DNA from 3 places in the Actinomadura kijaniata genome. Region 2 is predicted to be linked to each of the others. Evidence: riboswitches for the same ligand, from Rfam matches in the RefSeq annotation. Region 2 holds a riboswitch; each other region holds the start of a gene.
The links. A riboswitch is a leader RNA that binds a small molecule or an ion and turns the genes downstream of it on or off. The one in region 2 is predicted to bind cyclic di-AMP.
Positions count from the first base shown of each region.

Region 1 (3,269 bases), on a different contig from region 2:
CGACCTCGGGGTTCAGCGACGACGAGGACTCCACGACGACCACGGCCGGGCCGCTGGTGCTGGCCGCCGGGCAAGCCGGGTCCCCGGCGGGTTCCACCGGCGCGGCCCGATCCGCCGACGAAACCAAGGCACCGCCCAGGTGCAACGCGGCGCGGGGGAAACGGGCCAGCAAATATCCGAACGGCCAGATCCCGGCCCGCCACCTGTGTCCGCTACCGCAGCGCGGCCTGCTTCTACGGGCGGACGCGGCCCTCGCCTTCTACGAACTCAATGCGGTCTACAAGCGCCGCTTCGGCACTGACGCCTGCCTGGACGACGCCTACCGCAGCCTCGCCGAGCAACGGCGGCTCTCCAGCAGCATGCCCTCGGGCATGGCCGCTCGGCCCGGCTTCAGCGAGCACGGCCTCGGCATCGCCGTGGACTTCTGCGGCGGTGTCCGGAACGAGGGATCGCCCCAGTTCGCGTGGCTGCGCGCCAACGCGGGCACGTATGGCTGGTTCCGTCCCGACCGGGCTTACAGCAACCCGTACGAGCCCTGGCACTGGGAGTTCGACCCGGGCCGAGGAAAGCGCCGGTAGATCCGGGAAGGGACGGCGAAGACCGGATCGGATCCATAGGGCACGGGCGTGAGGAGCCCCGGCTGCCACGGTCGAAGGGAAAACACCTGTCCGAAGTCATCGCCACGGAATCAGGGAGCGACAAGAACTACTACTCCTCTTAGTAGAGAGTCCGGCAACGGTGAGGGCCAGCCAACGGCGCCTCATCGTCACCGCCGCCTGCACCGAAGACTTGATCTACCCGGTGACCTGGGTAGACAGCCATCAGTCGTCCACCAGCCCTCGAACGACATCTCCCAAGGTAGATCATTTATGTCGTTTCATGAATAGAACTTGGTCATTGCCCGAATCATCTACTACATTGCCTCGTAATCGGTCCGTGACCAGCTCCCCGCTCGGGGGGCGCGGATCGTCCGCCGAGTCCCGATGGCGCGTCGCGCCTCCATGGGAGCCGGGGACCCACGTTCCTGGGGTGAATCCGCTCCGCGCGGTAGGGCTGCTCCTGGCCCGAACCCGTCAGCTAACCCGGTAGGCGGTCCAAGGAGAGCTGATGGATCCCGTAGGCGAAAAGCTGCTTGAAATAGCCAAGAAAGAGCTCGGGTACCGCGAGAAAGCCGGCGGCTACACCAAGTACGGCGAGTGGTACGGCAAGACGTTCGAGGGCGGCGACGACTACTACACGACCGCTCCGTGGTGCGACATGTTCCTCGCCTGGGCCGCCAACCAGGCGAAGGTGGAGGACTGGGCGGGCGAGTTCGCCGCCACGATCAGCCACGCCAGGTGGTTCCAGCGGAACGACGCCTGGGGCACCGAGCCCGAACCCGGGGCCGTGGTGTTCTTCGCCTGGTCAGGGTCCAAGGACACCGGCGCGATCCAGCACGTCGGGCTGGTGGAGAGCGTCAAGGGTTCCACCCTGCACACGATCGAGGCGAACACCGACGGCGTCCACCTCAGGCGCAAGGTGCGGGACTTCGACAGCGTGGTCGGTTACGGCTACCCCGGCAAGGTGAAGGTCGAGGGCAAGTCGTTCCCGTGGCTGACGGCCGCGCGCACCGAGAAGAGCCATACCCCCAAGCACGCGGCTCCGGCTCCCCGCACCCTGCCCGAAGCCGACCGGTCCGGTGACATGGTCACCGTCGGCCGGACCGGTCACAACGACGGCGGGATCCCCCTCCTCCAGCAGGAGACGCTGCTCGGGGGTCTGCTCGCGGTCGTGCTCTGCGGGACCGTCGTGCTCGCCGTGGGCAAAGCCGCCGCGGCCCGGGTGCCGACCAGTGCGCCGATACGCGTCCGCAAGCGAGGCAGGCACCACCGGGTGCCGGTCACGCTGCCCGCGGGCATCAGGCCCGCCGACCTGGACGCGGCCGACGCCGGAACGCTCGTCATGCCCGCCGTGTCGGCGGCGGTGGCGGCGGAGGTCGAGGACCGTGAGTTCTGGAGCCGGGTCACTCCCCTGCAGCAGGACGAGGACCTGGCGTTCTGGGATTCGCTGCACGCCGACCTCGCGTCCCTCCGATCGGGTGGCCTGCCGCTCGTCCCCGCTGACGACCTCGGCCGGGATGACGTGGGGCACGGATAGCGGCGGAACGAGAGCCACCTCGAAGAGCATGGGCGGGTCGGCGCCGGCGGGGATCCGTCTCGCGGTCGCCCACCTCCTCGTGGCGCGCACGCGTGAGCCGTGCGCGTGGACGGCCGCGCGACGCCCGGGAGAGGTGGTCAGGGGCGGCGGGGCAGTTCGCCGGTGGTGGTGAGGTGTTCGGCGAGTTCGCGGAGTTTGACGTTGCTGTCCTGGGAAGTGCGCGCCAGCAGCGCGAACGCCTGGCGGCTCGTGAGCTTGTGGCGTTCCATCAGGATGCCCACCGCCTCGCCGATCACCTGGCGGGAGACGACCGCCGCCCGCAGGGTCTGGTCGGCGCGCGCGGCCGCCAGCGCGACCGAGGCGTGACAGGCCAGCAGCTCGGCGGTGCGCGCCGACCCGGCGGTCAGCCCGCCGGGCCGGCGCGCGTACAGGTTCAGCGCTCCCAGGTTCGGCAGGCCGGGCACCTGACGCGGGTCGTTGCGGGGGGCGTGGCCGTCGGGGAGCAGCAACACCGCCATCACCGATCCCACGCCCAGCGCGCGGGCGCGCGGGACGAACCGCGGCCAGTGGTCCCCGGCGCGGGCCAGGTCGGGGACCTGCAGGGCAGGTGTGCCGTCGCGGGCGGCCTCGAAGCACGGCCCTTCCCGCAGGTCGGCCTGGAGACGCTCGATGTCGCGGGCCAGCGGGCCGGAGACCGCCAGCGGCCGGGCGCGGCCGCGGTGCACCGCGGTGATGCTGGCGTCGGTGCAGCCGTCCACCAGCTCGGTCGAGGCCGCCACGATCCGGTCCAGGGTCGCCTGAACCGAGGAGCGCCCCTGCAGATCACGGGCCAGGCGAGCCATCGCCGTCGCCAGATCGGGCGCCGGTTCACGCGTCGGCGTAACGGCCGGGTCGGGCGGTGGGTACCGGCGGGAGGGCCTGTCCTGGTCCACGGGGATCACTCGCCTTGCGTGATCTCGCATGCGGCGCGCGCGCCGTCTTTTCGGTCACTCTCCTTGGTTCCCAGTCAAACAGCCGCGTCCCCTTTGAGCCAGGTGTTGGGAGAGGAGGTCAGGACGGTGTCGCCGGGTCCCCGGGAACCCGCTCGCGTCAGGGGGCTTCCGTAGTCGGCGACACACCCGCTGACCGGACCA
Region 1 is NZ_JACJIA010000023.1:39,401-42,669, forward strand. Features, by position in the region: gene HNR61_RS50350 (M15 family metallopeptidase) at 1-578, shown strand, start outside; cyclic di-AMP (ydaO/yuaA leader) riboswitch at 962-1,107, shown strand; gene HNR61_RS44700 (CHAP domain-containing protein) at 1,108-2,136, shown strand; gene HNR61_RS44705 (GAF and ANTAR domain-containing protein) at 2,274-2,978, opposite strand.
Region 1: another riboswitch for cyclic di-AMP. It lies ahead of HNR61_RS44700 (CHAP domain-containing protein); the one in region 2 lies ahead of HNR61_RS00620 (C40 family peptidase).

Region 2 (3,269 bases):
CAGGGTGGCCGCGAGCAGCGCGGGCTTGTGCGTCCTCACTGGACTCCTTCGGTCGTGGGGGCGAACGCCGGGGAGCGGCGGGGCGACGTTCGCGGTCTGGGGCCGGAGGGTACTGAGGTTCGGCGGTGACGGACGGGAATTGACCAAACCAGGCCAATGAGAGATTCCGGGCATGCGGCCGTCCCGCCGCGTGGCATCGCGGCGGGACCTCGGAGGCACCGGGAAGGGGCGGCGTCAGGGGATGCGGTTGGCGCCCGCGTAGTCGGAGCGGTCCGACAGTTTTGAGATCTTCACCACATCGCCGGTCTGCGGGGCGTGCAGGTACTTGCCGTCGCTGAGGTAGATCCCCATGTGGTGCAGGCTGGAGCCGAAGTACACCAGGTCGCCCGAGCGGAGCCCGCCCCGGTCCACCTTGTGGCCGAGCTGGTAGAGGTCGCCGGTGTAGTGCGGCAGGCCCTTCTTGCCGACCTGCGCGTACGCCCACACCACCAGGCCCGAGCAGTCGAACGTGTTCGGCCCCGCCGCCGCCCACACGTACGAGCTGCCGATCTTCGTCAGCGCCTTGCGGGCCATCCTGGCGGGCAGGTCCGTGCCCTTCACCGTCGCCTTCAGGCCGGTCTTGGGATCGGTGATCCGGGTGATCGACAGCTTGTCCAGCTGCTTGACGACCTCGTCGACCTTCGTCTTGGCGGCGTCGCGGGCCTGCTTGGCCCGGTCGTAGGCCTGCTGCACCTGGCGGGCCCGGTTCTGCGCGTCGGTGCGGGCCCTGTCGGCCTCGCTGATCCGCGCCTGGAGGCCCTGGATCACCGACGCCTGGTTCTGGATCAGGTAGGCCGAGGTGGACAGCCCCTCGGTGCCGCCGGTCACGGCGAACACCGTGTCGGGGCTGCCGCCGATGTAGTTGGCGGCGGCCAGGCGGCCCAGCTCCTCGCGGGCGGGCGCGGCCTGCTGCTCCAGGCGCTCGGCGTTCAGCCGGGCCTGCTTCTCGGCCTCCCTGGCGCGGCCGAGGTCGACGCGCGCCTTGTTGAACTGCTCGGTGAGCTTCTCGGCCTCGTCGTTCAGCTCCCTGAGCCGCTTCTTCAGCTCCGCCTCGGAGGGCTTGGGCTCCTGGGGAACGGTCTGCGGCCGCGCGGGCGCGGCGTGCGCCGTTCCGGTCAACGCGCTGGTCAGCGCGGTGGGGGCGGTCATGCCGAGGCCGACCAGCAGGGTGGCGGCGGGCAGGGCGAAGCGGCGTCGCCGGGGATCCAGAACCAAGCCGGTGTTCTCCTCTCCTCCGTCGCCTACCGGGTTAGCTGACGGGTTCGGGCCAGGAGGAGCCCTACGGCGCACGGAGAATGTGCGCCGATTCACCCCAGGGAACGCGATGCGGGGTCCCCGGCTCCCCACCAGGGGATTCGGCGGCCCGGGCGCAGCCCCGGGAGCGGGGCTCGGCACGTCCGGACGGGCAGGAGACTACAAAGGATGTTCAAGAAGGGCCAAATGCCCGGTTATGACACCCGTGTGATCCGTGAGGGTCCGGGGCCGTTCACACCGCCAAGTAGAATGGTGTAGGCCGCGGGTCTGCGGCGATCCCCGAAAACTCACGCAAGGCGAAACCGCATGCCCTTCTCCACCCGTGACGACCTCCGTAACGTCGCGATCGTCGCCCACGTCGACCACGGCAAGACGACGCTCGTCGACGCCATGCTCTGGCAGTCCGGGGCCTTCCGCGAGAACCAGGACGTGGACGACCGCGTCATGGACTCCAACGACCTGGAGCGCGAGAAGGGCATCACCATCCTCGCGAAGAACACCGCGGTCCGGCACAACGGGATGACGATCAACATCATCGACACCCCGGGCCACGCGGACTTCGGCGGCGAGGTCGAGCGCGGCCTGTCCATGGTGGACGGCGTCGTGCTGCTCGTGGACGCCTCCGAGGGCCCGCTGCCGCAGACCCGGTTCGTGCTGCGCAAGGCGCTGGCCGCCAAGCTCCCGGTGATCCTGGTCATCAACAAGACCGACCGCCCGGACGCGCGCATCGACGAGGTCGTGGACGAGACCTACGAGCTGTTCATGGACCTCGACGCCGCCGAGGACCAGATCGACTTCCCGATCGTCTACGCCTCCGGCCGCGCGGGCCGCGCCTCGCTGAACAAGCCCGGCGACGGCGAGCTGCCCGACTCCGAGGACCTGGAGCCGCTGTTCCAGGTGATCACCGAGACGATCCCGGCGCCGTCCTACGACCCGTCGGCCCCGCTCCAGGCGCACGTCACGAACCTGGACGCCTCCAACTTCCTCGGCCGTATCGCGCTGTGCCGCGTGCACGCCGGGAACATCAAGAAGGGCCAGCAGGTCGCCTGGTGCCGCCACGACGGCACGATGGAGCGCGTCAAGATCACCGAGCTGCTGATGACCGAGGCGCTCACCCGCAAGCCCGCCGAGTCCGCGGGCCCGGGCGACATCATCGCCATCGCCGGCATCCCGGAGATCATGATCGGCGACACCATCGCCGACCCCGAGGACCCGCGCCCGCTGCCGCTGATCACGGTGGACGAGCCCGCCATCTCGATGACCATCGGCACCAACACCTCGCCGCTGGCCGGCCGCGAGAAGGGCACCAAGGTCACCGCCCGCATGGTCAAGGACCGCCTGGACCGCGAGCTGGTCGGCAACGTCTCCATCCGCGTCCTGCCGACCGAGCGCCCCGACGCCTGGGAGGTCCAGGGCCGCGGCGAGCTCGCGCTGGCGATCCTGGTCGAGAACATGCGCCGTGAGGGCTACGAGCTGACCGTCGGCAAGCCGCAGGTGGTCACCCGCGAGATCGACGGCAAGAAGCACGAGCCCGTCGAGCGCCTCACCGTCGACATCCCCGAGGAGTACCTCGGCGCGGTCACCCAGCTCATGGCGGTCCGCAAGGGCCGGATGGAGCAGATGACCAACCACGGCACCGGCTGGATCCGCATGGAGTTCCTGGTCCCGGCGCGCGGCCTGATCGGCTTCCGCACCGAGTTCATGACCGAGACCCGCGGCACCGGCATGGCCCACCACGTGTTCGAGCGCTACGAGCCGTGGTTCGGCGAGCTGCGCACCCGCCCGTCGGGCTCCCTGGTCGCCGACCGCACGGGCCAGGCCAGCGCCTACGCCATCATCAACCTGCAGGAGCGCGGCACGTTCTTCGTCGGCCCGGGCACCGAGGTCTACGAAGGCATGATCGTCGGCGAGAACTCCCGGTCCGACGACATGGACGTGAACATCACCAAGGAGAAGCAGAAGACCAACGTCCGCTC
Region 2 is NZ_JACJIA010000001.1:131,531-134,799, forward strand. Features, by position in the region: gene HNR61_RS00615 (hypothetical protein) at 1-39, opposite strand, end outside; gene HNR61_RS00620 (C40 family peptidase) at 235-1,254, opposite strand; cyclic di-AMP (ydaO/yuaA leader) riboswitch at 1,262-1,410, opposite strand; gene typA (translational GTPase TypA) at 1,600-3,269, shown strand, end outside.

Region 3 (3,269 bases), on a different contig from region 2:
ATGACCATGCCGACGTGCACGATGTCGTTGATGCTCTTGCCGCCCTTCCAGGAGAAGAACACGACCGCGCCGGGCTTGGCCTCGGTGCCCCAGCGGTCCCGGTCCTTGAACCAGTTGGCGTGCGCGATCGTCCAGGCGTCGGCGCCCATCTGGTCGGTGAACCCGAGCTGGTCGCCGACCCAGGAGACGAACATGGCGCACCACTGGGCGTCGGTGTAGCCGTCCAGGGAGCCGCCGTCGCGCTTGACGGTCTCCTTGGCGCGCTCGGTCTTCTTGTACCAGTCCTGGAACTTGGTCTCGCCCGCGCCGTTCTCCTTGATCCCGACCTGGGACTCGGCGATCTTGATCGCGTCGGCGGCGGTGGGCCGCTTCTTGGCCTGCTGGGGCTTCTGGGCGGGCTTGGCCTGCTGCGCGGGCTTCTGGGCCGGCTGCTGGACCCGCTGCTGGGGCTGCTGCGGCGGGGCGGCGGCGGCCTTGACGACCGGCTGGGCGGCGGGCTTGGCGGCGGCGATGGCGGCCAGCGCGCCGCTGCGGGGGGCGTCCTTGCCCGGCATCGGGACCGAGGCGGAGGCGGTGGCGGCGGCGGTGCCGATCACGGCGGCGCCGACGGCGAGGGTGCCGCCGGTGCGGACGGCGATCCCGAGCGGGCTGGGCTTGCGGTGCTTGCCTGACACGAAGGTGACTCCTTGGCTTCCATACCGCCTACCGGGTTAGCTGACGGGTTCGGGCGTGGAAGCTGCCCTACGGCCGCGTCGTGGCGGCCGATTCACCCCAGGGGAGATTGGGTCCCCGGCTTCGCGCGCCCGGACAGGGCGCAACGGCGAACTCGGCGGTGGGCGCGTGCGCGCCCGTGACTACGGGTGGCTCCTCGATGAGGAGAAGGAGGGGGGAAGGGGCGTGACCGCCGGGAGGATGGGAGACGGGGTCGGCGGTCACGCCCGTGGTGTGAGGAGGCGCCGTCAGTAGGGACGGACGGCGCCGGCGAAGGTCCGCTTGCGGTAGCCGTCCAGCTTGACGACCTTCACCGAGCTCCCGCTGTGCGGGGAGTGGATCATGTGGAGGGTGTTGCCGGTCTTCTTGTAGACCAGGCCCACGTGCCGCTTGCCGTTGAAGAAGACCAGGTCGCCGGGGGCGAGGTTCTTCCAGGAGATCTTGTTCTTGACGGCGGAGTACTGCGATCCGGTCACGCGGGGCAGGGCGACCCCGGCCTTCTTGTAGGACCACTGCACCAGTCCGGAGCAGTCGAAGGCGTTGGGGCCCGAGGCGCCCCAGCGGTAGGGCTTGCCCTTCTTGGAGGCGGCGGCGCGCAGGGCCTTCTGGGCGAGCTTCTGGCGCTCGGCCCAGGACTTCGTCTTGGCCTGCTGCACGACCTTGGCCACGGGGGTGGCGGCGCTGGCCGAGGAGGTCCCGGCGACGGCGATCGCGGGGGTCAGGACGGCGGTGGCGGCCACGAGGCCGCCCGCCATGCGGGTCCGGCGGGAAATGCTGCTGGCAGCGTTGCTGGGCAGGGGTTGCTCCTTCTTCCAGACGCCTACCGGGTTAGCTGACGGGTTCGGGCTTGGAAGTCGCCCTACGGCGAGGCGGGCCGATGCGTGATCGGGAGGCCGCGCCGATTCACCCCGGGGTCGAGGCGGTTCCGGAAGCGATGTCCGGGACCGTGACCCAAGTGGGTCCCCGGTTCCGCGCACAGGCGGATTCGGCGTTGCCGACGCGTTCGAAAGGCGTGGTGAAGCCAGCCGGAGGCACGGGACCCTGTCGTCCCGCGTGAACGCGCGGCTTGGTTGTCATGGGCAGGGCGGCCGGTCATGCGGACCGGTGAACCGCCGGTGGCCTGGGCCCTCATGGTCCGCCGTGGCGCGCTCTCAGCGCCATGCACGCCGGTTCGCGTGCGCACGGTGCGGCCGGGCCGGCCGAAGGTCTCCCTGGGAGACGGCCGCGACGTCTGGACGACGCCGGGCGGGTGGCGACACGTGGGACGTGCCGTCCGGGGGTTGTCCGTCGTCTGGGGGACGACGTGCGGGGAGAGACACCTGGAAGGTGCCTCAGGTGCCCACAAGGTATCAAAGGTCCACGTGATGGCAAATGCCCGGCAAAAATGACAACGGACCAGGTCAAGCCTGGTCCGTTGTGAGCAAAAGCCCGTGCCGACAGGGGATGCGGCGTTACGGGCGGCTCGCGCCGTAGTAGGTCTGCGCGTAGTAGCCGGATGTGATGTCGACCACTTCGACGTTCTTGCCGGTACGCGGCGCGTGGATCATCTTGCCGCCGCCGACGAACATGCCGACGTGCCCCAGGTTGCGGAAGAACACCAGGTCACCGGGCCGCAACTGGCTCTTGTCGATGTGCCGGGTCGCGGCCCACTGGGAGTTGGTGGTGCGGGTGATGTTGACGCCCGCGGCCGCCCAGGCCTTCATGGTCAGACCCGAGCAGTCGTAGCCGCCCGGGCCGGTGCCGCCCCACACGTAGGGCTTGCCGAGCTGGGCGTAGGCGAAGTTGAGCGCCGCGCGGGCCGAGCCGCTGGCCGGGCCGTTGTAGGAGCCGCCGCCACCGGAGCGGGGCTTCTCCTCCTTCAGGCCCAGCTTGCGCAGCAGCTTCTTCTGCGCGGCGACGTTCTTCTCGACCTCGGCCTTCTGCTTCTTGAGCTCGTCGGCCTTCTTCTTGACCTCGTCGTAGGCGGCCTGCGCCTGGGCCTGCTCGCGGCGCAGCCGCTGCGCGGTCTCCAGGAACTGGCCGAGGTCGTCGCTGCGGTTGCGCTGCAGGTGGGTGAAGACCGCCGTCTGGTCCAGCACGGCCTGCGGGTCGCCGGTGCCGACGAAGCCCGCCACGTCGCCCGTGTCGCCCTTCTTGTAGGCGTTGTTCGCCATCTCGGCGATCCGGGCGCGCTGCCGGTCGAAGGCCTTCAGCTCGCTGGCACCGGCCTTCTTGGCCTCGGCGAGCTTGCGCTTGGCCTTCTTGAGGTCCTCGGAAACCTGGTTGTACTTCTCGACCAGGTCCTCGACCTTCTCGTTGAGCTTCTCGAGTTTCTTCTCTGCTTCCGCCGCGCTGGGCTTGGGAGCTGCGTGCGCGACCGCGACGGGAGTCGTCAGCGTCGCCGTCACGGTCAGGCAGGCAACCGCCGCCATCCAGCGCGGGGCGCCGGCCTTGAAGTCCTTGGCCACAGTCCGGTTCGCCCCTCTCGTCCAACGATGTCAGCGGACGACACTAGCGAGGGCGATCATGCGCCACAACTGAAACGATGGTATTCGCTGACCTTAAGCTCACTTTGTCCA
Region 3 is NZ_JACJIA010000013.1:134,552-137,820, forward strand. Features, by position in the region: gene HNR61_RS37110 (CHAP domain-containing protein) at 1-674, opposite strand, end outside; cyclic di-AMP (ydaO/yuaA leader) riboswitch at 685-825, opposite strand; gene HNR61_RS37115 (C40 family peptidase) at 960-1,466, opposite strand; cyclic di-AMP (ydaO/yuaA leader) riboswitch at 1,513-1,712, opposite strand; gene HNR61_RS37120 (C40 family peptidase) at 2,163-3,158, opposite strand.
Region 3: another riboswitch for cyclic di-AMP. It lies ahead of HNR61_RS37115 (C40 family peptidase); the one in region 2 lies ahead of HNR61_RS00620 (C40 family peptidase).